4 regions of the Pararhizobium qamdonense genome follow, and region 1 is predicted to be linked to each of the others. Evidence: riboswitches for the same ligand, from Rfam matches in the RefSeq annotation. Region 1 holds a riboswitch; each other region holds the start of a gene.
What was found. A riboswitch is a leader RNA that binds a small molecule or an ion and turns the genes downstream of it on or off. The one in region 1 is predicted to bind cobalamin.
Positions count from the first base shown of each region.

Region 2: another riboswitch for cobalamin. It lies ahead of metE (5-methyltetrahydropteroyltriglutamate--homocysteine S-methyltransferase); the one in region 1 lies ahead of cobU (bifunctional adenosylcobinamide kinase/adenosylcobinamide-phosphate guanylyltransferase).
Region 3: another riboswitch for cobalamin. It lies ahead of PYR65_RS09645 (CbtB domain-containing protein); the one in region 1 lies ahead of cobU (bifunctional adenosylcobinamide kinase/adenosylcobinamide-phosphate guanylyltransferase).
Region 4: another riboswitch for cobalamin. It lies ahead of bluB (5,6-dimethylbenzimidazole synthase); the one in region 1 lies ahead of cobU (bifunctional adenosylcobinamide kinase/adenosylcobinamide-phosphate guanylyltransferase).

Region 1 covers NZ_CP119566.1:2,373,610-2,381,328, reverse strand. Annotated here, with positions in the region: gene cobN (cobaltochelatase subunit CobN) at 1-1,371, opposite strand, end outside; gene cobW (cobalamin biosynthesis protein CobW) at 1,552-2,616, opposite strand; gene cobU (bifunctional adenosylcobinamide kinase/adenosylcobinamide-phosphate guanylyltransferase) at 2,620-3,144, opposite strand; cobalamin riboswitch at 3,321-3,718, opposite strand; gene PYR65_RS11425 (chloride channel protein) at 3,851-5,641, shown strand; gene PYR65_RS11420 (cobyric acid synthase) at 5,654-7,108, opposite strand; gene PYR65_RS11415 (hypothetical protein) at 7,355-7,498, shown strand.
Region 2 covers NZ_CP119567.1:346,607-353,952, reverse strand. Annotated here, with positions in the region: gene metE (5-methyltetrahydropteroyltriglutamate--homocysteine S-methyltransferase) at 1-1,769, opposite strand, end outside; cobalamin riboswitch at 1,880-2,094, opposite strand; gene PYR65_RS22890 (multidrug effflux MFS transporter) at 2,236-3,435, opposite strand; gene PYR65_RS22885 (TetR/AcrR family transcriptional regulator) at 3,673-4,344, shown strand; gene PYR65_RS22880 (ROK family transcriptional regulator) at 4,391-5,605, opposite strand; gene PYR65_RS30605 (hypothetical protein) at 5,919-6,095, shown strand; gene PYR65_RS22870 (fatty acid desaturase) at 6,073-6,993, opposite strand; gene PYR65_RS22865 (RES family NAD+ phosphorylase) at 7,170-7,346, opposite strand, start outside.
Region 3 covers NZ_CP119566.1:1,994,380-2,002,098, forward strand. Annotated here, with positions in the region: gene PYR65_RS09635 ((2Fe-2S)-binding protein) at 1-708, shown strand, start outside; gene PYR65_RS09640 (CbtA family protein) at 752-1,528, opposite strand; gene PYR65_RS09645 (CbtB domain-containing protein) at 1,721-1,897, opposite strand; cobalamin riboswitch at 1,946-2,215, opposite strand; gene PYR65_RS09650 (bifunctional diguanylate cyclase/phosphodiesterase) at 2,481-4,247, shown strand; gene PYR65_RS09655 (LysR family transcriptional regulator) at 4,263-5,117, opposite strand; gene PYR65_RS09660 (GcvT family protein) at 5,385-7,719, shown strand, end outside.
Region 4 covers NZ_CP119566.1:2,509,446-2,517,164, reverse strand. Annotated here, with positions in the region: gene PYR65_RS12105 (NADP-dependent malic enzyme) at 1-718, shown strand, start outside; gene PYR65_RS12100 (LuxR C-terminal-related transcriptional regulator) at 891-1,628, shown strand; gene PYR65_RS12095 (acyl-homoserine-lactone synthase) at 1,829-2,473, shown strand; gene PYR65_RS12090 (DUF2865 domain-containing protein) at 2,721-3,758, shown strand; gene bluB (5,6-dimethylbenzimidazole synthase) at 3,759-4,451, opposite strand; cobalamin riboswitch at 4,496-4,708, opposite strand; gene PYR65_RS12080 (SDR family oxidoreductase) at 4,753-5,574, opposite strand; gene PYR65_RS12075 (phytanoyl-CoA dioxygenase family protein) at 5,662-6,855, opposite strand; gene PYR65_RS12070 (LacI family DNA-binding transcriptional regulator) at 6,961-7,719, shown strand, end outside.

The DNA.
Region 1 (7,719 bases):
CGCGTCGCCACTGGCGGGGATCGAATCGATGGCATAGCCGGCGGCCGCCATTGCCTTCATCACTTCGATGGTTCCTGCAGGGGTATCGAGACCGACGCCATTGCCAAGCCGCCCGTCGCGGTTGGGGTAATTTGCCATGATGATCGCCACGCGGCGCTCGCTTGGCGCGGCTTGGCGCAGCCTTGCCCAGTTGGCTGCAAGCTTCGCGGCAAAGGCGACCCGGTCGGCCAGCGGTTCGTGGCCGACGATATTGGCCTCGACATCCGCGTCATAGATTGCCGCCGCCTTGAACGAGACGGCCCGCGACAGGATGCGGCCATCGACTTCCGGCAGCGCCACGTTCATGGCGAGATCGCGCGCCATCAGCCCCTGCGGTGAGGCTTCCCATGCGGGTCGCGACGAACCGGAAAAGATCACCTGCAGAACGGGTGCATCCGAAAACTCCAGCACGGTCGGCTTACGGTCGGCGCCGGGCGCAGAGACCGCGAACCCGGTGGCATTCATCACGACAGTGGGCGCAACCTCGCCAAAAATTGCCTGCAGCGTGCCGATCGACACGGCATCTTTCAAGCTGGACACGAACACCGGCAGCACCGTCATTCCTTCGGCAACGAGTGCTGCGATCAGGGCTTCGACGGGTTTGGTTTCGCCACTTTGAACAAGCGCGCGGTAGAAGCACAATGCGACGGTCGGGGGGTGAAGGCTTTCTCCCGTCACCAAGTTCGAACGGGATGGGACGCTCTCGTTTCCGGGACGCATACCCCCCATCTCTCCGAAAGCACCAAACCCAGCCGCCTTCTTCCAGGCCTCAACCCCGATCACACCCTGCCCCGGCCACCAGATGCCGGCCTTCATCAGCGGCGCGGCCGATTCCGGTTTTTCCGCGCCGTCGATCAGGGCTTCGGCATAGCGCAGCAGCCGCCCCATATTGTCGGCGCCGCCCTCGGTGAAATAGGCCCACATCCGGTTGCGGTCCTCAACGCCAACGGTCGAAAACGGCTCGAGCCCGGGATCGGGCTTGTCGCAGCCGGGCAGCACGGCAATCTGGAACCTGTGGGTAACGGCCGCCGCATGCAACGCCTCCAGGACATACTGGAAATAGCTGGCGCCGCCCAGCGGCCGCACGATGATCAGTTTTGCGTGGCGGGCCGTACGCTCGACATAGGTATCGACCGACATCGGGTGCTTGAGCGTGAGCAGGCTCGCGACCCGCAGGCTCGCCTTTGCGTCGCGCATACGCTGTGCGCCGGCAATCGACGAAAGCTCCGTATCGGCAGCCGACAGAAATAGGATATCGCCTGGCGACTGGCCGAGATCGATCGCCTCTTCGCCGTCGGTGATCGTGCCCTTCTGGGCTAGGAGGAGATGCATGGTCCCTCCTTGAGACGGGGCAAAGTCCGTGCCGGCTTGCCAAGCTTACGAGTTCCCGCGCGAAATTCAGCCCACGCGATTATGGTGGCGCACCAAATTTGCGGCAAACGCAATCCGAGCCCCTCCACCTTGTGGGGAGGGGTTGGAGAGGGAAAATTCTCGCGCCCGGTCAAGATACCCTCAAACCGCAGCAGCGATCGCAGCCCGAACGGCTGCTTCATCCATGTCGTGCAGGCCGATGACGACCAGGCGGGTGCGGCGCACTTCGCCGGCAGCCCAGGGGCGGTCGAAATACTGGTCGATCCGGGCGCCGACGCCCTGGATCAAGAGACGCATCGGCTTTCCAGGTATATCGGCAAAGCCCTTCAGCCGCAGCACGTCATGCGCGGCAATGATCGGCTTCAGCTTTTCGATGAAGGCGGCCGGATCGGCGATCGGGCCGAGTTCCACCACGAAACTGTCGAATTCGTCATGGCTGTGCTCTTCGCCCGCCTCATGTTCCATCTCGTGATGGGACTTGCGATTGGCGATGTCGCTTTCGGTGCCGACGCCAAGGCCGAGCAGAACGGCTGAGGAGACCTCGCCATTCTTCGCTTCGATCATCGTCGGCTTGCGGCTGGTGCGCGAGGCGACTTCGTTGCGGACAAAGGCAAGGCCGGTCGAATCGAGCAGGTCGGTCTTGTTGAGAATGATCAGGTCGGCAGCCGTCAGCTGGTCCTCGAACAGTTCCTCGATCGGGCTTTCATGGTCGAGATTGTCGCCGTTGACGCGCAGAGCATCGACCTTGTCGTGATCGTCGGCGAAGCGTCCGGCGGCAACTGCAGCACTGTCGACCACGGTGATCACGCCATCGACGGTCACCTGCGTGCGGATATCCGGCCAGTTGAAGGCGGCGATCAGCGGCTGCGGCAGGGCAAGGCCGGATGTCTCGATAACGATGTGATCCGGGCGATTTTCGCGTTCCAGGAGCTTGGTCATGGTCGGGATGAAATCGTCGGCGACGGTGCAGCAGATGCAGCCATTGGTCAGCTCGATAATATCGTCCTCGCTGCAGGCTTCCGCGCCGCAGCCCTTCAAGACGTCGCCATCGACGCCGAGATCGCCGAATTCGTTGATGATCAGCGCGATGCGGCGGCCGCCGGCATTTTGCAGGATGTTGCGGATCATCGTCGTCTTGCCGGCACCGAGAAAGCCGGTGATGACGGTGGCCGGGATCTTGCCGTGAGCGGCTTTTTCAATGGTCATGGATCAACCCTTCATTTTCAGCGGCAATCCGGCCGCGATAAAATAGACGTCTGCGGATATCGCCGCAATGATCTGGTGCAGCCGGCCGGCATGGTCGCGAAAGTCGCGCGCCATCCGGTTTTCCGGCACGATGCCCAGCCCGACTTCGTTGGACACGAAGACCAGCCTGGCCTTGGCCTGCGGCACATAGGCCGCCAGCCGTTCAAATTCCGCCTGTATATCCCGATGCTCCATCATCAGATTGGTGACCCAGAGCGTCAGGCAATCGATGAGGATGATACGATCGGGCGCATCGATCGATTTCAGGCAGGAGGCGAGTTCAAGCGGTTCCTCATGGGTTTGCCAGTCATCCCCGCGGCGATCGCGATGCTCGGTAATCCTTGCCTGCATTTCGCCGTCCCAGGCCCTTCCGGTCGCGACGTAATGCATGCGCAGACCCGACGCCACGACAAGTTTCTCGGCGAAAGCGGATTTGCCGGAACGGGCGCCGCCCAAGACCAGCACGCAGCCTGACTGTATCGATGTCATAAAATGATCCCGGCCTCAGCGCGCGCCGGAAATAAACGCAATCTGTGCACGGCGGGTACCGGCCTGTGCGGCAACGCAAAACGGTCCGTTCCGGGAACGGGATGATAAAGCCATGACAACCTCCGTGCTGGCATCGGGAGCATTTCTCCCTGGATCGGGCGGACCCCAAAATAAAGATGGCGTCCTTGAGGGTGGCAGGTCTCCTGGCTCACGGCGCCACGTCCTTATCAGGGGACGAACGGGTCCGCCTCGCCTTCCCGGAGCTTTTGCGCCGGATTGCGTGACCGCAATCGGCGGGCATCGTGAAGAGGTGGACGATTCGTAGACATAGAGGCGTCCAGCCCCGGCTGATCACAATGCCGCTCCAGTGGCTTTTCCGGTTGGGCCGGTCCTGTCCGCCGCCGCGAATGCGGACAGTCCGGACGTATCGGCTTTCCCGGATGGCGAACCCTGACCGTTCTACAGTCGCGGGGTCGGCTGCGATAAGGACGCCCGGCATGGGTCCGGCCCGTCGCATTCCCATTTACTCCCGGCATGCAACGGCATACCGGGAACCATCCAATGGCTGATGATTAGGCGCTCGCCCGGATCAAGTCAATTGCGGCGCATCCGCAGACACCCGCACATCGGCAGACGAGGCTTGATCTCCGCTGCCATGCCTTTTACGACGGGTCAGAGACAGGACGGCCAAGCCATGAAGCTGAAAATGATACCGAAACTCGACCTGCGGCGGCTCAGCTCTCTTTCCCTGCTTTTCGACATCGGGCGGATACGCGCCTTTGCGCGGCGAAGCGAACTGGGTCTGGTCACCGCCGGTATCATCGTCGGCGTCACGTCTGGCTTGGCTGTTACGGCGATGAGCATCATATCCAGCCGTCTGCACAGCCTGATTTTCGGGATTTCCGACGCAGAGCGCCTCAGCTCCAGCAATCTAATAGGCGAAATCTCCGTGTTGATCGCGCCCATTGTCGGCGGCATCCTTCTGGGTCTGCTGATGTTGCTTCTGGCCTCCTGGCGCAAGAAGCCGATGGTCGATCCGATCGAAGCAAACGCCCTGCACGGCGGCCGCCTGTCGCTCACCGACAGCATTATCGTCGCAGTCCAGAACCTGATTTCCAACGGTTTCGGCGCCTCTGTCGGGCTGGAGGCCGGTTATACGCAGCTTGCGTCCGGCATCGCCTCCAAGCTCGGCATTTCCCTGCAGCTTCGCCGCTCGGACCTGCGCACCCTGGTTGGCTGCGGCGCGGCAGGCGCCATCGCCGCCGCGTTCAACGCGCCGCTCACCGGTGCCTTCTATGCCTTCGAGCTGATTATCGGCACCTATACGATCGTCTCCCTCACCCCGGTCGTCGTCTCCGCCCTCATCGCAAACCTCATCGCGAGATGGCTCTATGCGGGTGATTTCACCATCGATGTCGGTCAGTTCGGCGCAGTCGTCCCGGCTGACTATCTGCCCGCGCTGCTGCTCGGCTGCTTCTGCGCCGGCATGGGCATCCTGCTGATGAAGGGCGTCTCGTTGGTCGAAGGCTTTGCCCGCCGCAGCTTCATCCCGGCTCCGCTGCGGCCGGCCCTCGGCGGCATCGCGGTCGGGCTTCTCGCACTGATCTCGCCGCAGGTCCTGTCGGCCGGTCACGGTGCCCTGCATCTCAATCTTGCGAGTTCTCCCGCGATCCCGATGCTGATCGGCCTGTTCCTGATGAAATCGCTGGCATCGGCGATCTCGATCGGCTCCGGCTTTCGCGGCGGCCTGTTCTTTGCGTCGTTGTTCATGGGGGCGCTGCTGGGCAAGCTGTTCGCCTTTTCCGCACCCTATATTTTTGCCCAGGCAACGCTGACCCCGGTCATCTATGCCGTCGTCGGAATGAGCGCGCTGGCGGTCGCCGTCATCGGCGGGCCGCTCACCATGACGTTCCTGGCGCTCGAAATTACCGGCGACTTTCCCATCACGGTGCTTGTTCTTGCCGCCGTGATCACCTCCTCGCTCGTGGTGCGCACCACCTTCGGCTACTCGTTTGCCACATGGCGTTTTCACCTGCGCGGCGAGAGCATCCGCAGCGCCCACGATGTTGGCTGGATCCGCAACCTTACCGTCGGCCGCCTGATGCGCACCGATGTCCGAACGATCGACGCGCAAGCGACGCTCGACGATTTCCGCCGCGACTTTCCGCTGGGATCGACGCAGCGGGTCGTGGTCGTCGATGGCGCGAAATATGCGGGTATCATCCAGGTGCCGGAGGTCTATGCAAGCCCCGTCGAAGCCAGCGGCGAAAAACAGGACCTGTCCGCCTTCATCCGGCTGGGCAATGATTTTCTGCAGCCGAACATGAATGCCAAGCAGGCGGCGTCCCTGTTCGACACGACGGAGAGCGATGCGCTGGCCGTGGTCAACAACCTCATCGAACGGCGCGTCATCGGCCTCCTTACCGAAAGCCATACGTTGCGCCGCTATAGCGAAGAACTCGACCGCAGGCGCCGCGAGGCATCCGGCGAAATTTGAAGCGGCCCTGCTTCAGGACATCAGACCGTCCAGCCAGCGCGGATTAAGCACTGATTCCAGTTCGGCTGCGACATCGTCCAGCGCCCGGTCGACCGAGAGCCGGTAATTTTCGCCGCCGCCTTCGATGCCGAAGCTCTTGAGCAGCGCTGCGCGGTAGGCGTCGCTGGCAAACAGGCCGTGCAGATAGGTTCCGCTGACAAGACTATCCGGCGAGACCGCGCCGTCCGGACGGCCGTCGATGATGACTGCCGGACGCGCACAATCGGCGCCTATGGTGCGGCCAAGGTGGATTTCATAGCCTTCCAGCGCCACATCGTAGATTGCCGAGCGAGCGCTTGTGTTGCGCACCGTCTTTTCGGGCGCCATTTCCGTTTCGACCGCCAGAAGGCCAAGCCCTGCGATCTCGCTGACATTGCCTTCGATACCGTGCGGATCGGTGACGCGGTCTCCGAGCATCTGGTAGCCGCCGCAAATACCGATGACGCGGCCGCCGCGGCGCACATGCGCCAGAAGATCGCGGTCCCACCCCTGCGCGCGGACATCGAAGAGATCGGCGATCGTCGCCTTCGATCCGGGAATGACGACCAGTCCGGCATCGGCGGGAATGTGTTCGCCCGGCCGCACGAAGACGAGATCGACCTGCGGCTCTGCGGCCAGCGGATCGAAATCGTCGAAATTGGCGATACGCGACAAAACCGGCACCGCAATCTTCAAGGCCCTGCCCGTCCCGCGCGCCAGTTTTTCAAGAACGACCGAATCTTCCGCCGGCAGACGCGCCGCACTCTTCAGCCAGGGCACGACGCCGAAACAGGACCAGCCGGTAAATCCACCGATCGCCGCAATGCCATCGTCAAACAGCGACACGTCGCCCCGGAACTTGTTGATGATATAGCCGCTGATCATGGCGCGGTCTTCGCCGGGCAAAATGGCATGCGTGCCGACCAGCGAGGCGATGACGCCGCCCCGGTCGATATCCCCGACCAGCACGACCGGCACATTGGCGCGCGTGGCAAAGCCCATATTGGCGATATCGCCGGCCCGCAGGTTGATTTCGGCGGGTGACCCCGCCCCTTCGACGACGACCAGATCCTTGCCTGACCGGACGATCTCGAAACTTTCCAGGACGGCGCCCATCAGCTTCGGCTTCAAGGCCTGATAATCGCGCCCCCTCGCCTGGCCGGCCACCTTCCCCTGCACGATGATCTGGCTGCCGGTTTCCGACTGCGGCTTCAAGAGGACAGGGTTCATATGCACCGATGACGGAATGCGCGCCGCCATCGATTGCAGCCACTGCGCCCGGCCGATCTCGCCGCCATCATCCGAAACCGCCGCGTTGTTCGACATGTTCTGGGGCTTGAAGGGCGCGACCTTGAGGCCGCGATTGGCAGCGATGCGGCAGAGCCCCGCCACGAGTACCGTTTTTCCGACATCGGAGCCGGTTCCCTGAAGCATGATCGTCTTTGTCATGGCGCCTGATCTAGCATTGCGGCCACCGCAAGAAAAGCCTTATTCCGCCGCATTTCTGCCGCGTTTGACGGCAGTTTTTCACGCGATATTTCAGGCCGCTGCAAGGCTTGTACGGCACGGCCCTGAAACTATCCGGAAAGCGACATCGCATGGCAAAAATACTCGTTGTATTCCGCCAAAACAGGATTATATCAGCACCATCAAAGCACGGAGCGATAGGCGCTCCACACCCAAGGTCAAACCCAGATGTTGTTCATCTTCAGCAAGCCCAATTTCGTTCAGATCGCCTGGAACTCCAAGGTTCCCGACAGCCAGTCGCGCGTGCGCAACACGGTCATGGCCAGCCCCTTCGGCCCGCTGGGTTTCATCCGTACCCGCAGCGTCGGCTGATACTCTCCCGGACTGACACTTCGAGACCGCGCCGCTCTTTGAAGATGGCGCGGTTTTTTTATGCCTGAACGAGGGTGCCACACATGCGAAAACCGCACCCGCTCCCGTCAAGGAACCGTGCGGTCTGCCAAAACAAACACATGGCCGCTCCGGCATACACCCGGAGATCGCTCCAGCCGGGACGCAAAACCTGATCCGGCCGGGCGGCCAAGTCTCCCCCG
Region 2 (7,346 bases), on a different replicon from region 1:
CTGCGCGGAAGATCGTCGCGGACGAACGACCAGTTAAGGATCGTCACCGGTCCGGTCAGCATGCCCTTGACGGTCTTTGCCGTCAGCGCCTGCGCATATTTCCACCAGGCAACGGTCATCGGGTTCGGACGCGAGACATCGCCATAGATGATCGGCGGGCGGACATAGCGCGAGCCGTAGCTCTGCACCCAGGCATGCTGGGTGAAAGCAAAGCCGGAAAGCTGTTCGCCGAAATACTGCACCATGTCGTTTCGCTCGAATTCACCATGCACCAGAACGTCGAGGCCGATCTCCTCCTGCCAGCGGATCGCCTGCGCGGTCTCGTGCTCAAGAAACGCCTGGTAATCGACATAGGAAAGCTCGCCCTTTGCATGTTTCGAGCGGGCCTTGCGCACCTCCGCCGTCTGCGGGAACGAACCGATCGTCGTCGTCGGAAACAGCGGCAAGCGCAATCGCTGCTGCTGCAACCGCTGACGTTTTGCAAATGGCGACGTGCGCTTCAGCATCGTGGCATCGACCTGCTTCAACCGGCCTGCAACGAGCGGATCATGCACTTTCACCGATGTCAGGCGCGCGCTGGCCGCCGCGATCGATGTGGCAAACACCGTCTCCGCCTGCGCGCTACCGGCATCGAATGCCTTTGCCAGCAAGGCCAGCTCATCGAGTTTCTGATTGGCGAACGCAAGCCAGGACCTGAGTTCCGGATCAAGCGCCGTTTCAAGCGTCAGATCGATCGGCACGTGCAAAAGCGACGAGGACGGTGCCAATTGCACCTTGCCATGCCCATGCGCTTCGATCAGCGGCTGGATGCGCTTGGACAGCCCGACAAGATCGGCGCGCCAGACATTGCGTCCGTCGATGATCCCCAGCGACAGGACGAGATCCGCCGGTGCCTTGTCGATCAGCACGGCGGCCTGCTGCGGCGCCCGCACCAGATCGACATGCAGGCCCGCGACCTTGAGTTTGAGCGCCGTCTCCAGATTGTCACCGATCGCGCCGAAATAGGTTGCCAGCATGACCTTCAGGCCGGGCGCAGCAGTGCTGAGCGTCTCGTAAGCATGAGCGAACGCGGCACGTTCCGCCTCCGTGAGATCAAGAACCAGGCAAGGCTCGTCGATCTGCACCCAATCTGCACCCGCTTGCGAAAGCTCGGCCAGGACCTGTCCGTAGACCGGCAGCAATTTGTCGAGCAGGCTGAGCGGCGAAACGCCATCCTGTGCCGCCTTGCCGAGTTTGAGGAATGTCAGCGGCCCGAGAAGAACCGGGCGGGTGTGCACACCCAATGCCTTTGCCTCGCGAAACGCGTCGAGCGGCCGGTTGGCCGTCAGCTCGAACGTCTGACCGGCTGAGAATTCTGGCACCATGTAGTGATAGTTGGTGTCGAACCATTTGGTCATCTCAAGGGCTGGTACGCCATGCCCGTGCTCCGCATGGCCGCAGCCCGCGTGGCCGCCGCCCTGGCTGCCTCGCGCCATCGCAAAATAGGTCTTAAGATCGACTGGACCACCTTTCCAGCCATAGGCGGCAGGGATGGCGCCGACCATGACGGCGGTGTCGAGAACATGGTCATAGAGCGAGAAATCATTGGAGGGGATGGTGGCGATACCCTTGTCTTTCTGGAGCGCCCAGTTTTTGACACGCAGATCCCTTGCGGTCGCAAGCAGTTCGTCTGCGGACGACTTGCCGGCCCAATAGCTCTCCAGCGCAAATTTCAGTTCGCGCTTGGCCCCGATCCTGGGAAATCCCAGATTTGCTGTGGTGATGGTCATTTTCCTTACCCCGATTGTTGAGGGCAAGGGACAAAGTGGACGCATTGCGTATCGAACGATGGACAAAAGGTCCCCGTTGCGCAAAGCGGCACACCGGGACACCCCGCCCGTGGACGTTATCTATCGCGGCAGGTCTCCTGGCTTGCGGGTCATCGTCGCTGTCCGGTCTTCCCAGGGCATTTGCGTCCCAGTGACGTTCGGTAGACAGAAACTCGCCGCTTACAGTTGCGGGGGCAGCTCCGGCATGGACACCTTGCGGCATCGCACCGGATTCCCTCTTAGCTCCGGATGCGAACTCCGGAGAACCACGATATATCCAACATGCGGCAAACGGCACACTCAGTCAAGAGACATAAAGGAATGCTTATGTCTTTAAGCGATGACGGGTTCTAGTTGCCCGCTCAAAATGCAAAAGGCCCGGAGATATCTCCAGGCCTTTGCCACTCATCCCGTAACAGTCAGGCACTTATTCTGCAGCGGCAATCGCCCGGCGGCGGCCGATGGTTGCCTGCGTCAGCAGCAGCGCTCCGACGGCACAAAGAGCAATGCCCAGGGCCATCGGCACGGCCGTGCCGTCGAAGAATACCGAGGCGATCACCATGGCGACGGCGGCCGTGACGAAATGCAGCGTTCCCATCAGCGACGATGCCGTGCCGGCGATCTCGCCATGCTCTTCCAGCGCTAGAACCGCGCTGGTCGGGATGACCAGGCCGAGAAAGCCGTAGCCGACGAACAGGAATGCGGCCATGACCGGAAGCTGGTTGAACCCGAGGCTCATGACGATGGCCATGGCCGCCATGGTCAGCGCAAAGGCCGTCACCGCGATCCGCATCACCCGCACAAGCCCGAAGCGCTCGCCAAACCAGCCGGTTGCCTGCGATACCGCAAAGAACGACACGGCATTGATCGAGAAGGCAAAGCTGTATTGCGTTGGCGTTAGCCCGTAATAATCGATCAGCACGAAGGGCGAATTGGCGAGATAGACGAGGAAGCTGGAAATCCCAAGGCCACCGATGAAGGTCAGCGTCAGAAAGTTCTTGTCCCTCAGCAACACGCCATACGCTGCCATGGCGCTGCGAAGGCCGCTTTCGGCACGGTGTTCCCTCGGGCGGGTTTCCCGCAACTGTGTTGCGAGCAGAATGAGGCCGATCAAGGCGGCGATCGTCACGGCCCAGAACACGCCGCGCCAGCCATAGAACTCGATGACGGCGCTGCCGGTCAGCGGCGCAAGGATCGGCGAAATGCTGAACACCAGCATTAACAGCGACATCAGCCGGGCAGCCTGTACGCCGGTATGCATGTCACGGACGATGGCGCGAGGAATGACCATGCCGGCCGCGCCGCCGATCCCTTGCAGGAAGCGGAAGGCGATCAGCGTTTCGATGTCGCTTGCCAGCGCACAGCCGATGCTGGCGAGCGCGAAAATGCCGATGCCGATATAGAGCGGCGCCTTGCGCCCCCACATATCCGACAGCGGACCATAGATCAGCTGCGCCAGCGCAAAGGAGATGAAGAACGCAAGCAGGCTGAGCTGCACCACCTGGTTTTCCGCGCCAAGGTCCTGCCCGATCGAGGGCAATGCCGGCAGGTACATGTCGATGGCGAAGGGGCCGATGGCGGACAGGAGGCCGAGGATGAGGGCAGTCCGGAAGAAGGAGGACGTCATGGGATCATCTTTCAGAAAACGGCAGCACAAACCCGGATCAGTCTTGCGCTGCGTTGCTCTCACGAGGGTTCAATGGATCGTTGCCAGGGTTTCACGCGGCGCTTGGGAGGACGTCTGCGCGCTTGGCAGTTCGTGTCAATATAATTGGACACAGCTGTAAAATTAGACACCATTGTCTAAAACGTCAAGAGGCATTATCTTAAACCCATGAAAGCCAATCGCGACACCGTTTCGAAGATGTCCGTGCATAGCCAGCGCGGCCAATGCGCCAAGCGCAAGTCCATTCTGGAAGCCGCTGCGGAAGTGTTTTGCCGCCAGGGCTTTACCGGCGCCAGCATCGACGAGATCGCCGCCGAAGCCTGCGTCTCGCGCCAGACCGTCTACAATCACTACCGGGAAAAGGAAAACCTGTTCACCGCCGTGGTCGAGGACGTCATGGACCGGGCAAACGCCATGCTGTTCACGACCCTGTCGACCTTTCCCGAAAATCCGGGCAATCTGAAGGACGATCTTGCGGCCTTTGCCGTGCGCCTCAGCCGCAGCTGCATCTGCAACCAGGATGGAAAATTCCTGCGCAAACTGGTTCAGTCGGAGGGCGAGCGCTATCCGCATCTGTTCGAAAGCTGGCGCCTGCACGGCCCCGGCAAGATCGGCACGGCACTGGCCGCACTCTTTGCCCGCCTCGCCCATAAAGGCCTCCTGCAGATCGACGACTTCGATGTCGCCGCCCGCCAGTTTCTGGCGCTTGTGAATGCCGACCTGCAGATGAGCACCCTGTTCGGCGCGACGCCGAGCGAAGCCGAACTGGAAAGTGCAGCCCGCAACGCGGTATGCACCTTCATGCGGGCCTATGGCGCCCCAGACATTGGCAAGCTCGAACCTGCCGCAATCAACGCCGCATCCCGCTGACGCGCAGCTGCATGTAACCCCTGCTATTACAGGCCATCGGGCGCAGTTATTGTAGCTCTTCCCGAAACGCCACCGTTTCCGCCGGCGGCAGCGACATGCGGCTATCGGGGGCATCGGCGCCAAACAGCGCATTGTGGAGATGGCTGAGCCCGATCGCCGCAGCCCCGATGATTGCCGCACGCGGACCGAGCTGGCTTGCCTCGATATCGACGGGATAGGGAAAGCAGGCCGGCAGGAATTTGCGAATGCGCTCGATCAATTCCGGGCGTAAGCCGATCGACCCGCCCATGATGACCTTTTCCGGATTGGCAATCGCCGCAATGGCGCTGATGCCGCGCGCCAGATATCTCGCCGTCTCATCCAGCGTCGCCGCAGCATGGGTATCGCCGCGCGCTGCCCGCTCAAAGATTTCGCGAACATCCGCCGTCTCACCGGATGCCGCCGCATAATGCTCCATGATACCGATCGAGGCGGCGACCCGTTCGAAGGCGCCGGTGCGCAGCGATTCCGGATCGAAAGGATCTGCGCCGAACGGCAGGAACCCCAGTTCGCCGGCGGCATTCATTGCGCCGCGCACCAGCTGTCCGCCGACCATCAGCCCGCCGCCGATCCCCGTACCGACGGCGATAAAGGCGAGATTGTCGATGCCCTGCCCTTGCCCCAGCCAGTTTTCTCCGAGCACCGCCAGATTGACGTCGTTTTCCAGAATGACGTCAATCCCCAGCGCCTTCTCGAAAGCGGCAGCCACGTTCATCGTGTCGAAATCGGCAATGTTCGGCGCCAGCAGGATACGGCCGGTCCTGGCGTCCGGTGCGCCCGGCGCGCCGATCACGGCCATGCGGATGCGTTCGCGCGGGATGTTCAGATGGCTTGCGGCCTTGCCGCAGAGATCAGCGATCTGATCGACGACGAACTGGCCGCCGCGCCGGTCGGTCGCCACGACCTCCTCGGCGAACACCTGACAGGCGAGATCGGCAATGGCGAGCCGGATCTTGGTGCCGCCAAGATCAACCGCCGCAATATAGGCCGCATCCGGCACCAGTTCATAGGTCACGGCCGTGCGTCCGACATGGCCGCTGGTGCGCCCCGTCTCGCGCACCCAGTCGTCCAGCTCTAGCTGCCGCACGATCTCCGAAATCGTCTGCTTGGAAAGCCCCGTCTGCTTGGCAATCGACGCGCGCGAGATCGGACCGTTCTGGATGATGGCCTCCATCACGGCCCTTTGGGAAAACTTCCGGGAGATACGCAGGGTTTCGCTCACGGCCACCTCAATTAATTCGTTCGTTGACCGAACTATTGAGGTGAGCGGACCGTGAGTCAACTGGAAATGGGAGGAACAGTGGCGAATGTTGAAAATCTATGCGCTGCCCTGATGAGCGAACCAGGCACGGACCTGTGTTTTTGCAAACATCTTTTCAAGAGATAGAGTGACGCCAAACAGGCCGGAGGGACCATGTGATGGCGCTGAATATCAACGACCCGGAGACCGAACGCCTCGCCAGATTATTGGCGGAAAAAAAGGAGAAACGATCACCGTGGCAATTCGTCGGGCACTCCAAGAGCGCCTTCATCGCATGAGAGGCCGGGCGGAAAAAGAGATCGTGCTGAAAGAACTCGCCACAATCCGCCGGCACTTGGCCGCGCTTCCTGTACTGGATCATCGTTCGGCAGACGACAGTCTCGGCTATGACGAAAACAGGCTTCCAAACGAACCCCGACGCAACCCCATCAAGAATGCTTGGGATGCGTGATGTCGTCATGCGGCTTCAAAAAATACCGGCGGGCAATGTCCCAGTAGCTGTTATAGACGAGCCCACCATTAGTGCCGATCAGGGACTCGCGGTGACGGCGATAAACCGACGGCAGCTGGTACCAGGAAATGCCGGGTTTGAGGTGATGCAGCACATGCAGGTTGTTGTAGAGAAACAGCAGCCCGAACAAATGGCTGTTCTCGACGATCGCTGTGCGCTCCTCGTGCCGTTCGGCGTAACGGTGCTCGGCATAGGACCGCAACCGTGTCAGTGCCGCCCCGAGATAGACGAAGCCAAAGAAATAGAGCCAGAACGGCATGCCGCAGATCACCGTGACCCAGAACAGCACGGCAGCGGCACCCACCATGTGTACCGCCCAGATGCGCGCCCGGCCGGGTTCGCCGGCTATCAGCAATCGTACCTCCTGCGCCAGAAAGCTCGCCAGCATGACGGCAGGCCCGATCGTCAGCCGCCCGAACAGCGTCGTGTTCCAGCGTGCCAGGAGCTTGCCGGCTGTTCCCAGCCGCTCCCAGGTCGCGCGGGTAAAATAGGAGGATTCCGGGTCCTCGATCGGGTCGGTCAGATGCTCGTCGCGGTGATGTTCCAGATGGCTTTCGCGGTAGATCGGATAGGGCAGCCAGAGTGACAGGGGGATCGCGCCGATCGCATCATTGATGCGCTGGTTGCCGGTCGGATGCCCGTGGATAACCTCATGCTGCAACGATCCCTGCCAGGCGATCAGCCAGCCTCCTATAAGCGCCACGGCGATAACCGGCAGCGATTGCCACCAGAATGTCAGCGCCAGAAAGCCGCCATAGATTGCAACTGCCAAAAGAACCGTCGGCCATTCCAGACGGCGGGCCGGGACTTTGATGATGTAGGACGGCGTGTTGGGCATGCACTGATATCCCCCGGAAGTAGAAGGAAATTACAGCGCCACACCAGTTTTAGATAACTATGTTGATTTATTTTATAGACTATTGGAGAAAAATCTTTCGCCTTGCGCGCCACCACCGGCAGCTTTCATCCTCCGCCAGCGTGTTTCCCTTAGAGCCTCGTACGATCAATGAGGCTCTAGACCCACGATGCCCGGGTCTTCGGCAGGCGGCCATCCGGATCGACCACGTCGAGACGCGGCGCACCCTTTCCGTTCCAGCGCCAGAGCGCCACGCAGGTCCCGCCCGGCGACATGAAGGATGGATAGACGACGCCGTCAAACCCGTCGGCGATCAGCCGCTGCCGCAGATGGTG
Region 3 (7,719 bases), 380 kb from region 1:
GCGTGGCGCCGTGACGGGGAGATGATCGAACGCCTGCTCGCCTATCAGAACCGTTTCGCGTCCGGAATGGATGATCGCGTCAGGGGCGCTCATCTCGTGTCCTTTTACAGCCATCACCTCAGTGTTGCGGTGGCGGCAGTCTATCTGCGCGCGGGACTGGTCCCCGGCAAGGATCGCCTGGCATTCCGGTTTGAACCTGCCGTTCCCAACGACTGCGGTTCAGTCAATGCCCCCCAGCCAGCCGATGCCTGCCGCTTTCATTTTCGCGTCGAGAATTTTGCGCGCGGGCATGATTGGGCGACGTTGTTGCATGATGGTTTCGTCGAAAATTTCACGCCCATGATCGATGCGCTGCAGGCGCGCACCGGCCTTTCGCCCGTTGCGCAATGGCGGCTGGTGGCCGATGGTATTGCAGGGGCGTTTCTGGAGGCCGGTCTGGCGCTGGGCGAGGCGGAACGGGCGATGGCTGCGGCACTTGCTGTCATCAACGGAGCCGGCTCGCCGCTGTCTTTTGATGCGATGCGCTATCAGCGGATCAGCGCCGTCTGCAATGGGGTTGCCGTCGAGCGCTTATTCCGCTTGCGAAGCGGCTGCTGTCTCTACTACCGGACGCAGGGCGGTGATTTTTGCGATGTCTGCGTTCTCCTGGATGACGAGAGCAAAAAAAGCCGCCTGCGCGCCCATGTCGAGCGCACCGGCGGCCTCTGATCACGGTTGCCGCACGGACAAAACCCCGCGGCAACTTTATGGCTCAGGCCGATTTCAAAAACCGTTCGTTCAGATAGCCCGAGATGACGCCGAGCACGAGCCAGAAGGCCAGCGTCGTGGCCAAGGCGGCAACGGCGAATTCGGCGCCAAGCACGGCAGGAACCGGGCTCGACAAATCCGACGGCTGTGGCGCGCCATAGGCATGCGGCGCAGCGATCAGGACAAGACCGGCGATCTTGGCGACGATCTCGCCACGCAGCACGATGAGATAAAGTCCGGCCACAGAGAGAACGATCGCCGCGAGCCACCAGATTTTGCGGTCTTGCAGATCGGCTGCAGGAAAGCCCGGAAGTTCCGGCGGCAGGCCGACGGCCGGCAGGAGATGCACCGCAAGCCAGCCGCAAATGCCCCAGATCGCGCCGTTGCGCAACGTAATCGGCTGGTTGAACACCAGGCTTGCTCCGGCAAGCAGCAGGCCGAAACCGGCACCGGCCACCAGATTGGCAAGCAGCGTGCCGGAGAAACGGCTCATGCCGAACATGATGCCGCCTTCTTCCTCATGCTCGCCCTCATGGGCATAGGCCGGCGTGACCGGCGAGAGTGCGGACAACATCTCGCCAATGACCGAGGACCGGTTGAGCGAGGACTGTTGCTGCTGCTGACCTTCGGTCGTGGCAGGCGGCTCGGCTGCGGGTTCCTTGACTTCGAATTCCTCGGCATGAAGGATGAGCGGGACAACCCGCAATTCCTGTGCCGCCGTCATGAAGACGCCCGCGATCAACCCAGCCACCAATGCGGCCAGAAGTGTTTTGACAATCATGTGATACCCCCAAAAATCAAGCGGAACTGATCGATCTGTCGTGCTCAACGCTTGCTGTGTTTCAATTCCCCACGGCAAAAACCGCCCGATGCAAAAGCATGGGCGCAATCCAGGGCCGCGCGATGTCCTGTCGGAAATCGGCGATCCCTCTCATCGATCAGGTGCGGAAAGCGCAAAGCCTTCCACCGTTCATCAATGGCAAGGGAAGCCGTAGGAGTGGCGGACGTCGTGGGCGGTGTCGTGCAGCACTGCAGAATTGGCAAGGCCTGCACCGAAGACCAGGAAACCACCGATCAACAGGGCGAGAACGGCCGTCGTGATGCGGTCGCTGAGAGAAAGCGGAATGCTTGAAACTGTAGTCGTAGCCATGACAACCTCCGTGATGGCGCGTGGAATATATCCCACTCAATTGGGCACCATGCCCTTCATCAACCGGCAGGTTTCCTGGCTCGCGGCGTCAGGCGCTTTCGCGCCAAGGAGCCTGTCTCACCTTCCCGGGGCAGGGCTTGAAATCCCGTCGCCCTAGTGGCTTTTACCGGCTGAACAAACCGGCATGACAAACTCTGACCGCTCTACAGTCGCGGGGTCGGCCGTGATGAAGATGCCCAGAATGGGTCCACCCGTCACGTTCCCATTTACTCCCCGAAAGCGCCTCGCCCCCAGGGAACCAATTGATCCCGCAATGATTATGCCGTCGTATCATGCATGTCAATTCGGCGCTGCGACCTCCAATGACGTATTGCAGCTCTTGATTTTTCCCCGCAATGTCTAAATTGGATATGTAGTACAACCTGGTATGCGCTCAAGTTGCAACCCGGTTTTTTCAAGAAACACTCAATGGTTGTTTGAATTGAAAGATACTCTTCTTATTCACCGGAACAATAGTTCTTTAGCAATCTTGGTGTAGAATGCGGCGGCGCTGACACGCGAAGCATCACCCACAGAGAAGACCATGAAAGCGGCGAGGTCCGAACAGGAATTTCAGAATATTCTTCGCCGCTTGGGAATTGCGCTCGACGCTTCTCAGATCGGGGTGTGGGAGCACGATACGCAGAAGGACGAAGTCGTCTGGGACCTGCAAATGCATCGGCTCTACGCAACGGGCAAGACACAGAAGCGCGTCAAGGCGGCGGTGTGGATGAATGCGATTCATCCCGATGATTTTGTGCAAGCGCAAGCGGATTTCGATCTCGCGATTGCAACAGGCGACGTTTATTCGTCGGAATACCGGATCATCCTGCCGGACGGCGAAACCCGCCATCTGCGCTCGCGTGCCTATTGTTTCGAGGAAGACGGCCACATCACCTTCATCGGTGCCGAGTGGGACGTGACGGCGGATGTGCTGCTCAATCGCGAATTGCGGCGGCAGAAGGCGATTGCCGAAGCGCGCGCCGTTGCGCTGGAAGTGAGCTCCGAGCGGATACAGCATGCCGCCGAGCACGATTCCCTGACAGGGCTTCCAAACCGCCGCTTTTTCGACCGTCGGCTGGCGGAGCTTGCCGAGGGGGAGGGCCCGGAGAAGCTGGCGATCCTGCATATTGGTCTCGACCGGTTCAAACAGATCAACGACGCGGCCGGCCATGCGGCGGGCGACGATGTCCTGCGGTCCTGCGCGCGGCGTATTGAGGCCGGCGTTCCGAAAAACTCGTTCATCGCCCGCGTCAGCGGTGATGAATTTGCCGTTCTGATCGCAAACTTCGTCTCCCTGGAAGACCTCAAAGCCCGGGCCGAGCGGCTGACACAGGGGCTGAAGCAGTCGGTCTGGCACAATGACGAGGTCCTGCACACCGGCGGCTCCATCGGCGTCGCCGCAGCCAGCGGACGCAATATTGCAAGCCTTCTGGCGCAGTCCGACATTGCGCTCAACCGGGCGAAAAAGCTCGGCAGGGGACGTGTCGAAGTCTATTCCGCACAGCTGAAAGCGCAGCTCAACGCCGAGCAGCGGATCGGCCGTCAGTTTTCGCATGGTCTGGAGAAAGGCGAGTTCGTTCCCTTCTATCAGGCGCAGGTCGATGCACGGACCCGGCGCGTCGTCGGGATGGAAGTTCTGGCGCGCTGGCGCCATCCCAAGCGTGGATTGATCATGCCGGGGGAATTCATCAAGGTTGCGGCGGGTCTTGGCCGGCTGGACGATCTTGATGCCGCCATCCTTAAAGCGGCGCTCAGGGATCGCGAGGCCTGGACGCGCCGGGGCGTGGATGTTCCGCGCATCTCCGTCAATGTGTCGGCCGCCCGCCTGTCGGATCCATTGTTGATCGACGAACTCAAGCGTCTCGGCGTTCAGCCGGACATGCTGTCCTTCGAATTGCTGGAAACCATTTTCCTCGACGACAGCGAGGATGATGTGTTTGCCAATGTTGCCGGGCTGAAGGCCATGGGCATCGATATCGAGATCGATGATTTCGGCTCCGGCCACGCGTCGATTATCGGGCTGGTCAAGCTGAAACCACGGCGGATGAAGATCGACCGGCAGCTGGTCTTGCCGATCACCACATCGCGTGAGCAGAAACGGCTGCTGCGCTCGATCATCGATATTGCCAAGGCGCTGAATATCGAAGTGATTGCCGAAGGGGTGGAGACACAGGAACACGCCAAGCTGTTGACGCGGCTTGGCTGCGATATCCTGCAGGGCTATGCTATAGCCTATCCGGCCCCGGCCGCCGACATGCTGGCCCGGCTGACGGAGGATGACCCGCAAGCCCTTGCCGTCCAGCACTGACGGCGTTTCCCGTCCTTATTCCTGCTTTCCCAACAGATCCTGCATGACGGCGATGATGCGCCGGTGCTGGTGGGCGTGGCGTGTGCGGATGCTGGTCGCCGCATAGATCGCCTGCTGGATGAGGGGTGCATCCTCAATCGGAAAGGCGGTGCCTTCATCCGCAAGCTTCATTGCGGTGGCGCGCGTCACATAGGCTGCGCCGGCAAGCGTTTTCAACAGGCCGGTGATGGCGATGTTCTGTCCTGACGCCAGCGGTGCGGAGGACAGTTGCGGCAGGGCGAGGCGGTGCGCACGGTCGAATGCCGGGGAATAGACGGCCTGGATATAGGTCTCCGGCTGCAATTCGGCGACCGTTTTCACTGTTGTGGCGACCAGCGTATAGGTCATGTCGCCGATGCGCTCGTAGTGCAGGTCGGGCAGGTAGTGCGGCGTATAGAGGATGGCGAGATCGAGATCGCCGGCGGCCAGATCGCGGTTCATCTGGTTGGAATAATCGGCTTCCATATAGATCGAGGTGGTCGGCAGATCAGTGCGGACGGCGGACAGCCATTTCCCGGCAAAGGCTTCGGCCAGATCATGCTGGATGCCCAGCCGCATGGAGCGCTCATAGGTTCCGGCATTTTCGACCGCCCGCGTCGCCTCGTGCCATTGATGCTGCAGCGCCTTGGCATGGTCGAGGAACCGCAGGCCGGATGCCGTCGGCGCAGTGCCGCCCTTGTTGCGGGTAAAGAGCTTGCGGTTGAACTGTGCCTCCAATGCCTTGACGCGGTGGGAGACGGTCGATTGCGTGATGTTCAGCCGCTCGGCCGTACGGTTGAAGCTACGGGTTTCCATCAGGTCGAGGAAGGTTTCGATGAGGTCGATCTGCATGGGGTGTCCGGTGTGTTGTGGTACAAACCCCTCCCCAACCCTCCCCACAAGGGGGAGGGGGTTTACGGGGGATGTCGTTCGCCCTTTGCAGAGCAGCCACAGCGGCGAGGCATACTCTGTATACTCCCTCCCCCTTGTGGGGAGGGTCGGGGAGGGGTTTTCTTCATCTCCAATCTAATCGAATTCTTCGATCAATAAAGCGAATTCTGGCCGCTTGATGCGGGAGTGCTTCGTTGCGAAAACTTGTCCCAAAACAAGGGAACAGACATGTCGAATTTGCCGTCTCATGCACGCGTCGTGATCATCGGGGGAGGTGCTGTCGGCGCGTCCTGTCTCTACCATCTGGCCAAGGCCGGCTGGACCGACTGCGTGCTTCTGGAAAAGAACGAGCTGACGGCCGGATCGACATGGCATGCGGCGGGCAATGTGCCGACATTCTCCTCGTCCTGGTCGATCATGAACATGCAGCGCTATTCGGCGTCGCTTTACCGCGAACTTGGCGATCTCGTCGATTATCCGATGAACTATCATGTCACCGGCTCGATCCGGCTCGGCCATTCGAAGGAACGGCTGCAGGAATTCAAGCGCGTCGTCGGCATGGGCCGCTATCAGGGCATGGACCTCGACATTCTGTCGCCCGATCAGATCAAGTCGAAATATCCGTTTTTGGAAACCCACGACCTGACCGGCGCGCTCTACGATCCCTATGACGGCGATATCGATCCGGCGCAGCTGACGCAGGCTCTTGCGAAGGGTGCCCGCGACCTGGGTGCGAAGATCTTCCGCTTCTGTCCCGCCACCGGCGCCCGCCGGGACAACGACGAATGGATCATTTCGACGCCGCAGGGCGACATCCGGTGCGATTATGTCGTCAATGCCGCCGGTTATTATGCCCGCGAGGTCGGCAAATGGTTCGGCCGCGATGTGCCGATGATGGTGATGAGCCATCAATATATGCTGTTTGAGGAAATTCCGGAGCTGGCGGCCTGGTCGAAGGAAGCCGGGCACAAATTGCCGCTTCTGCGCGATGTCGATAGTTCCTATTACCTGCGCCAGGAAAAGTCCGGGATGAATCTCGGGCCTTACGAGAAAAACTGCAAGGCGCACTGGATCACGCCCGATGATCCCATGCCGGAGGATTTCTCGTTCCAGCTGTTCCCCGATGATCTCGAGCGGCTGGAATGGTATCTGAACGACGCCGTCGAGCGCGTGCCCATCCTCGGCACTGCCGGACTGTCGCGGATGATCAATGGACCGATCCCCTATGCGCCGGACGGCAATCCGCTGATCGGGCCGATGCCGGGCGTTCCCAATGCATTCGAGGCCTGTGTCTTTACCTTCGGCATCTGCCAGGCGGGTGGTGCGGGCAAGGTTTTGGCCGAATGGGTGACCGAGGGGCAGACGGAATGGGACATGTGGTCCTGCGATCCGCGCCGCTTTACCAGCTACACGGATCAGGATTACTGCATCGCCAAGGGCATGGAAATTTATGGCCATGAATATGCCATGCATTTTCCGAAACACGCCTGGCCGGCCGGACGCAACAAGAAGCTATCGCCGATCCACGACCGGATTGCAGCGCTGGGCGCGCAGTTCAAGCCCTATAATGGCTGGGAGCGCGCCAACTGGTACGCCAAGCCGGGCGACGATCTTTCCGAGGCGGCGACCCAGACCTGGAACCGGGCGGGCCCCTGGCAGAAGCGCATCGAGGAGGAATGCCTTGCGGTGCGCGATGCTGCCGGCATTCTCGATCTGCCCGGATTTTCCCGTTTCCGCCTGAAGGGCGAGGGTGCGCGCGACTGGCTGCTGGGTCTGACCACCGGCAAGGTGCCAAAGCCCGGCCGCATCGGTCTGGCCTATTTCTCCGACGACAAGGGCCGCATCGTCACTGAAATGTCGGTCATGGCGCTGGAGGAGGATTTCTTCTTCCTGATCACGGCGGCGACCGCGCAATGGCATGATTTCGAGTGGCTGCAAAAGCATCTGCCGAAGGACGCGGCGTTTACGCTGGATGATGTCACTGAAAGCTTCACCTGCCAGATTCTGTCCGGTCCGAAGTCGCGGGATATTCTGGCCGAGGTTTCCGGCGCCGATCTTACCAAAGGCTGGCTGACGCATCAGCCGGTGCAGATCGCCGGACTGTGGTGCCAGCTGGTGCGCGTGTCCTTTGCCGGTGAACTCGGCTGGGAAATCCACACCAAGATCGAGGATACCGCTGCAATCTTCGATGCCGTCTGGGCGGCCGGTCAAAAGCATGGGTTAAAGCCTTTCGGCATGGAGGCGCTGGACAGCCTGCGTATCGAGAAAGGATACCGTGCGTGGAAGGGCGATCTTTCGACCGACTACACCATTCTGCAGGGTGGCCTTGAGCGCTTCGTCGATTGGGCCAAGCCCGACTTCAAGGGCAAGGCGGCGCTGGAGCGCGAGAAGCAGCAGGGCGTGACGAAGCGCTTCGTGACGCTGGTGGTGGACGCTGCAGATTGCGACGCGCCCTATATGTCGACGCTCTGGCATGGCGGAAAAGTGGTCGGCGAAACGACGTCCGGCAACTGGGGTTACCGGATCGGCAAATCGGTGGCGCTCGGCATGCTGCGTGCCGATC
Region 4 (7,719 bases), 140 kb from region 1:
CCGCCTCGGCGTCATTCCGGAAGCAGCCCGCACCATCGTTCGAACCAACCAGACCGTCATCGGCGCGCTCGCTGTACGGCGCGGCGAAGCCGATGCCCTCATCTGCGGCGTCGAAGGACGCTACAGCGCCCATCTGCGCGCCGTCTCGCAGATCATCGGCAAGCGTGAGGGCGTGCTGGACTATTCGGCGCTCAGCCTGCTGATCTCGCAGCGCGGCGCCACGTTCCTCACCGATACCTATGTGACCTTCAATCCGACGGCCGAGGAAATCGCCCAGAAGACGGTCATGGCTGCCCAGGAAATCCGCCGCTTCGGCATCACCCCGCGCGCAGCCCTGGTCTCCCATTCGAATTTCGGGTCGCGGGATTCGGAAAGCGCCTTCAAGATGCGCAAGGCCATGCAGATCGTGCGGGAACTGGCGCCCGATCTTGAAGCCGACGGTGAGATGCACGGCGATTCCGCCATTTCGGAAGCCCTGCGCCGCCGCGTCATGCCCAACAGCACGCTGGCCGGAGAAGCCAATCTGCTGGTCTTCCCCAATCTCGACGCAGCCAATATCACGCTCGGCGTCGTCAAGACCATGACCGATAGCCTGCATGTCGGACCGATCCTTCTGGGTACGGCCCTGCCCGCGCATATCCTCTCGCCATCGGTCACATCGCGCGGCGTCGTCAACATGGCCGCACTGGCGGTGGTGGAAGCCTCCTACCCCGCCTAGTAAAAAACGGATCAAACCGGCGTAAAAACCGGTTTGATCAAAATATATCCACAGTCTAAACTGCAATTTATAGTTTAGTGTATCAAAAATACACAGTTAACCAAAGATTGCACTGGACAAAGACTGAAACGGTTATCATGCTGAAACCCACAAAATAACAGGGTATCGTAGCATGGCTGACCAACAGGCATTCTTTGACCTGCTGGACATTATGGAAAACGAGGAACTCGTTGAGCCGACACGGTTTTTCGACCTGATGTGCAGCACTTTCAGCATTGCAAACCTGCTTTACCTCGACGTCGGCATTCTGACGGCCGGTGTGGTTATCCACAGGCTGCACCATACGTTCAGCGCCCGCAGCCTCTCAACCTATATCGACAAGCAGTACCAGCGTATCGATCCGATCCTGCGCATGACCATGGGTGGGTTGCGGCCTGTGGATTGGGCAACGGCGCGCAAGCTTCATCCCGAAAGCGAGCCTCTTTTCTCCTCGGCCACGCAGCTCGGCCATGGGCTCGACGGCGTCACGCTGCCGCTTGCCACACCGCCGCGACGGCTGGCCTTCCTGGCAATCCAGGCCGATGTCCCCGCCGACGAATGGCCGGCCTACCGGCGTCTGCACCTGCGCGATTTCCAATTGCTGGCCAATCTTTTCCACGCAGCCCTGCTGGAAAGCGACGAGGAGTGTCAGCCGGCCGAAGAATGCGCCAAGGCGTTAACCCACCGGGAAACCGAAGTGCTCGGTTGGGCCGCCGCCGGCAAGAGCTACTGGGAAATCGCCACCATCCTTGGCATTTCGGAGCGCACCGTCCGCTTCTTCATGACCAATGCCCGGCGAAAGCTGAACGTCGTCTCCAACAGCCAGGCCGTCGCCCAGGCCGTCCGGCGCGATCTCATCCCCACTTTCTGACATCGTCTGCAAGGGTTCGTCGTTCGCCCGAAGCCCTTTCATCCCCCTGTTGTCCTTGTTCTCCTGATCGGAGGTCCTTTCGGACCTCCGATCAGGAGAAACGCATTGGCGTGCATTGGAAACCTGTCACTACCGACAGTTATGCCAACCCATAAAATTTGACAGCATTTGCTCCTGAACCATCAACACAGGAGCAAAAAATGATCAGGATTTTCAACCGCAACACCGGCAAGCAGAATCCCGGCGATCTCGACGCCATGTTCCGGCTGCGCAAGCGCGTCTTTCACGACCTGCTGAAATGGGACGTTTCGCTGCGTGGCGATTGGGAAATCGATCACTACGACGACGCCAATCCGCTCTATGTCATGTCCTATTCCGACCAGACGGGCCGTCTGCGCGGCGCGTTGCGGCTGCTGCCGACGCTCGGGCCGAACATGCTGGATGATACGTTTCCGATCCTGCTCGGCGACAATCCGCAGGTGCGCAGCGCCTCCATCTGGGAATCCAGCCGCTTCTGCATCGATCCGGCCATCTCGCAGGATCGCGGCTCTAACCAGGTGACGATCGCAGCGGCGGAACTGATGTGCGGCGTCGGAGAGCTCGGCCTGTCCTCCGGCCTCAGCCATATCGTCACCGTCACCGATGTCTTCCTGGAGCGCATGTTCCGGCGCATGGGCTGCCCCGGCGAGCGCATCGGCGAACCGCAGCGGATCGGCTCTGTATTTGCCGTTGCCGTTGCCTGGGAGGTCACAACCGGCCTTCTGGAGCAGATGAAAACTGTCGCCGAAATCGGCGGTTCGGTGCTGGAGCGGCCGATGTCGCTTGAAACCGCCCGGGCGGCATGACCAGATATCCGGGAGAGCCGCCGATTGTGGCTCTCCCGCCTCGCCCCGCATTTATCTCCCGCTTCCCGTTAACGCTGGCAACGAGACTGCGTTGCAGCAGCGCCGATTGACGCTATGATGGGCAAAAAGTCAGAGTGCGAGGATGTTCCTTCGCACCCGGCAGGGAGCCGGTATGCTCAGGCGAGAGAAACACGTGATTTTCCGTTCGATATCCACTGCGGCGCTGATCGCTCCGCTTCTTCTGGTCATGACGGCAAGCGCCAGCGCCTCGGCGGTCTGCGAACGGCTGAATGCCCGTCTTGCCAGCCTGCCGAGGATCGCCGCCTCCAATGCCAATGTGCGCGACTATACCGGCGCAATCTCCCGCCAGAATCTCGACCTGCGTCAGGCGCGCAGCGATCTCAGGCGGATGGGCTGCAGTTCGGGCAGCGTCATCATTGTCGGCGGTCCGAATGAAGACGCCTGCGATAGCCTGAGCGCTGAAATCTCGCAGATGGAAATGGATCTTCAAACGCTGAAGGCCCGCCGTCAAAGCCTGGTGACGGGAAGCGACAGCGATGTCATCCGCCGCCGCATCGAGGCCGCCCTTGCCGTCAATCGCTGCTTTGACGATCAGGACGATGTTCTGGAAGCCGCCATTGAAGAGCCGGAAGCCCACCGCAATATCCTAAACGGCCTGCCGCCGATCAGCGACGGTTACGATGACATGCGCGGCAGCGATACCGATTTCACCACGCCGCATGACAACTTCGGCCCCGGCGCCACCGGCAGCTTTAGGACGCTCTGCGTGCGCACCTGCGACGGCTCGTTCTTCCCGATTTCGTCCGATGCCTCACCCGCCGATTTCCAGCGCGATGCGGAAACCTGCCGGCAGCGGTGCCCGGGCGCAGAGACGGCGCTGTATTATCACGCGCTGACGACCGAAGAGACCGACCAGATGGTGTCGGCCGCCACCGGCGAGCCCTATGCCGACCTGCCCTCGGCATTTGCCTACAAGACCCGCGACCGCAGCCAGAACGGCCAGTGCGGCTGCCGTCCGCTGGGTCAAACCGCCATCCAGCAGAGCACGCCCGACAACGGCAAGGGCGTCGTCGATCTGCGCGCCACCAAGAAGACGCAGGACACTGAGGCAACGCAGGTGAAAAACACCGTTGCGGATCGGCCCTACAATCCGCAGGACAACAAGGTCCGCGTCGTCGGCCCCAGCTTCCTGCCATCGCAGGAAACCTCGATCGACCTCAGGCATCCCGCCGGCCCCGGCTACCAGCAGCAGCAGACCAACTGATCAGGTGCTGCGTGTGACGCCCCAGGCGTCCTGAAACACCAGATCCTCGAGCGGCAACCGCTGGCGCCAGCCTTTGACGGCCAGTTCCGGCTCGGCGTAAAGCGTATCGACATAGCCGAGGCACAGCCAGGCGATGATCTCGATGGAATCGGGAATGCCGAGCACGTCCTTGATATCGCGCTCGTGGAAGATGCTGACCCAGCCGACCCCAACACCTTCCGCCCGCGCAGCCAGCCATAGGTTCTGGACGGCGCAGACGGTCGAAAACGCATCCATGCGCGGATTGTGCGTGCGCCCCAGAACCACCTTTCCTGCCCGGGATGGATCACAGGTCACGCAGATGCTGACCGGCGCCTTGCGGATGCCTTCGAGCTTCAACGACCGGTATGTGTCACGCGCCGCACCCTCAAACATCAGCGCCGCTTCCTCGTTGGCCCGCTGGAAAGCGTCGAACACCCGTTCGCGGCGGCCCTCGTCGCGCACCACGATGAAGTTCCAGGGCTGCATGAAGCCGACGGATGGTGCGCTATGGGCAGCGGCCAGCAGCCGCGCGATCACCTCATCCGGCAAAGGCTGCGGCAGGAACTGGTCGCGCACGTCGCGGCGGGTTTCGATGGCGCGGTAGACGGCGGCGCGCTCGTCCTGTGAAAAAGCATCCGCCTTCACAAGGCGGTCTTGCGGTTCAGTTTCCATCGTTTGATCCCCAACAATGCGAAACCTCCCGCCGTCCGCGCGGGGCTGGTCTATCTCGTCAGGCCGGTCTTCTGACTGCGGATCAACCGGCTTTGCAACCTTCCCGGATCGCTTGAAGATCCAGTGGCAGAACGCTGAAATGATTCAGACATTCATGAAATACAAAACCGTCCCCATCACAGCGTTGGGCACGTCCCGGATTTTCACCGGCTTCCCGATTCTCCCGCTTGCGCGGGCACCTGAGCAAGACCGATATGGGCATGGCGGGCCGCCAAATGCAAGACGGCCCACCCTGATCCCGTCAGATGGCGGCAACCGGATGCGGCGAGCCGTCATAGGCACCCCAGATCGACTGGTCAAAGCAGATCACCGAGCCGGTCATCAGGCCGGATTCACCAGATGACAGATAGGCGCAGGCCCGCGCCACCTCGGCCGGATCGACCAGACGGCCAAACGGCTGGCTTGCCGCAGCCTTGTCCAGCCAGTCGCTGGCCGCGCCATGATATTCCCGCTGGATGCGATCCTCGCCTTCAGAGGCCATCCAGCCGATATTGAGGCCATTGACGCGGATCCGGTTGCGCAACACGGCATAGGCGGTGTTCTTGGTCAGCGTTTCCAAGGCGCCCTTGGAGGCGCAATAGGCTGCGATGAACGGCTGGCCGGCCTTGGCCGACATCGAGCCGATATTGACGATGGTGCCCTCGATCTTTTCCCGGCGCATCACGTTGATCGCCTCCTGCATCAGGAAGAACGGCGCGCGCACATTGACAGCAAACATCCGGTCGAACAGGTCCGGGCTTGTATCGAGGATCGTGCCGCGATCGGTGATCGCCGCCGCATTGACCAGCGCATCGACGCGGCCAAACGCACTGTCGCAGGCAGCCACAACCTTGCGCGCATCCTCCACCTGTTCGAGATCGGCCTGCACGTAGACGACCTTGGTACCGGTCGCCTTGCCGATCTCTTCGGCCTTGGCCTCGCCCTTCACGGCATTGCGGCCGCAGATGACGATGCCAGCCGCACCGCGCTCGGCAAACAGCGTCGCGATCGTCGCCCCCAGCCCTTGCGTCCCCCCGGTCACGATCGCGATCTTGCCGTCCAGACGGCCATGGTCATTGCTCATCCTATTTCCTCCGTTTCGATGTCGCTGATGTCAAAAAACTCCCGCCCGGCATCCGGGCAGGAGTTCAAATTGCAAGATGTGGTGGCGCTAACTGAGCTTCTTCTCCGACTGCGCCGCAAGTGCGGCCGTAAACTGAGCCTCCTCCCAGTTGCTTGACAGCGCCTCATGCATCAACTGCGCCTGCGTCTTCGGCGCAAGCCCGCCGACCGGCGGATCGCGGTCGAGATTGGTCGGGAAGGAATAGCCCTCGGCGCAGGAGGCAATGGCGCACGCCGCTTGCGCTGCGGACAGCCGGCCGTCCGCAAGCATTGCCTTCAAGGCAGGATAAAGAACGCCGCTCATGCGCTCCCGGTTGACCGTCTCCATCGCCCGGCCAAAGGCGGAGGAAACCTGCAGGAGGTTCGCCACCCGCTTGATGCCCTCGGAGCGGTTGGTGCCTGCGGCGTGAAACAGCGCCGGATTGAAGAATACCAGATCACCCTTTTCCAAGGGCAGTTGAACATGGTGCTCATCGAAATACGCGCGGAACTCCGGACGTTTCAGCGCCAGATAGCCGGGCACATAGGTCTGGCTGAACGGCAGGAACAAGGTTGGTCCGCTTTCCAGCGGCATGTCGCAATGGGCAACGGCGCCCTGCAGCGTCAGGACTGGCGACAGCCGGTGGACATGTGCCGGAAACTGCTCGATCACTGCGGAGGACTGAAAACCGAGATGGTAATCCCGGTGCGCCGATTGCGCCGCACCGCCCGGATTGACCCGGTTGACCTGCGCGGTCATTTGGTAGCTCGGCCCAAGCCAGGCCTCGCTGACCAAGGCGATCAGCGCATTGCCGTAGTAGGCGGCAAAATTCTCTGGCGCACGCAGGCAATGCTTTTCCAGCGAATTCCAAATGCGGTCATTGGCCCCCGGCTTGGCAAAATGATCGCCGCCACCGCTATTGGTGCGGTGCTGTTCGTTGATAATATCGTCGAAAATGCCGCTGGCCGCATCGATCACGTCCGTGTCCTCGAAAGCTTGCTTCAAGACGATGACGCCCGGCCCGGTCGCGAAGGCCTCGCAGATCTCAGCCAGCACTGCCCGGCGCCCGTCGGGGGTGGCGGCCGCCTTCAGCACGCTGGCGCCATTGTAGATCAGAACGTTCTTCTCGGCGCGCTCGGCATGCGGATAGTCGGCAAGCGACACCGTCCGCTCCACCTCGGTCCGGAAATCCTCCAGATCGCAGCTGGCCTCCGTCAGCCAGACGCGGTCGGCGCGCTGCTTGATATTATTGTCGGTCTTCATCCCGTTTTCCTCCCACCGGATCTCTGTCGTTGCCAGCACTATACGCGGGGACAAAAGCTGATATAGAGCAGAAACCCATCAAAAAACCATCAGAACGGAGCCGCGATGGCGCACGAGTTTCTGGTCAAGGACATCGCGTTTCAGGCCGGATTGAGCGCTGCCACGGTCGATCGCGTCCTCAACGAACGTCCGGGCGTACGGAAACAGACGGAACTGCGCGTGCGCGCCGCCATCCGCGAGCTGGAAAAACAGCAGGCGGGCGTCGAAATCCAGGGACGCAAGTTTGGCATTGATATCGTCATGGAAGCCCCCGACCGGTTCACCGACACGGTGCGCGATGCGTTCGAGAGCGAAAGCCTGACATTCCTGCCGACGATGTTCCGCTCCCGCTTCCATTTCGCCGAAATGATGCGGCCGGGCGACATTGTCCAGTTGCTCGACCGGATACGCCTGCGCGGCACCGATGGTGTGGTGCTGAAAGCGCCGGATGTGCCCGAGATCAGCGCCGCCGTCGCGCGGCTCGAACAATCCGGTATCCCCGTGGTCACACTGGTCACCGATCTGCCCAACGCGCCGCGCACCGCCTATGCAGGCGCGGACAACAGGGCAGCGGGCGAAACCGCCGCCTATCTGATCGGCGAACGTTTCTCCGGCCAGCCGGCGACGGTGCTGGCAACCCTGTCGAGCAGCCGGTTCCGGGGCGAAGAAGAACGCGAAATCGGCTTTCGCCGCACCTTGCGCGACCGCTATCCGTCGATCGGCATCGTCGAAATCAGCGAGGGTCTCGGGCGCGACGATGCGACGGGCGCTCTGGTAACGGCAGCGCTTTCAGCCCATCCCGGCATCAACGCCGTCTATTCGATC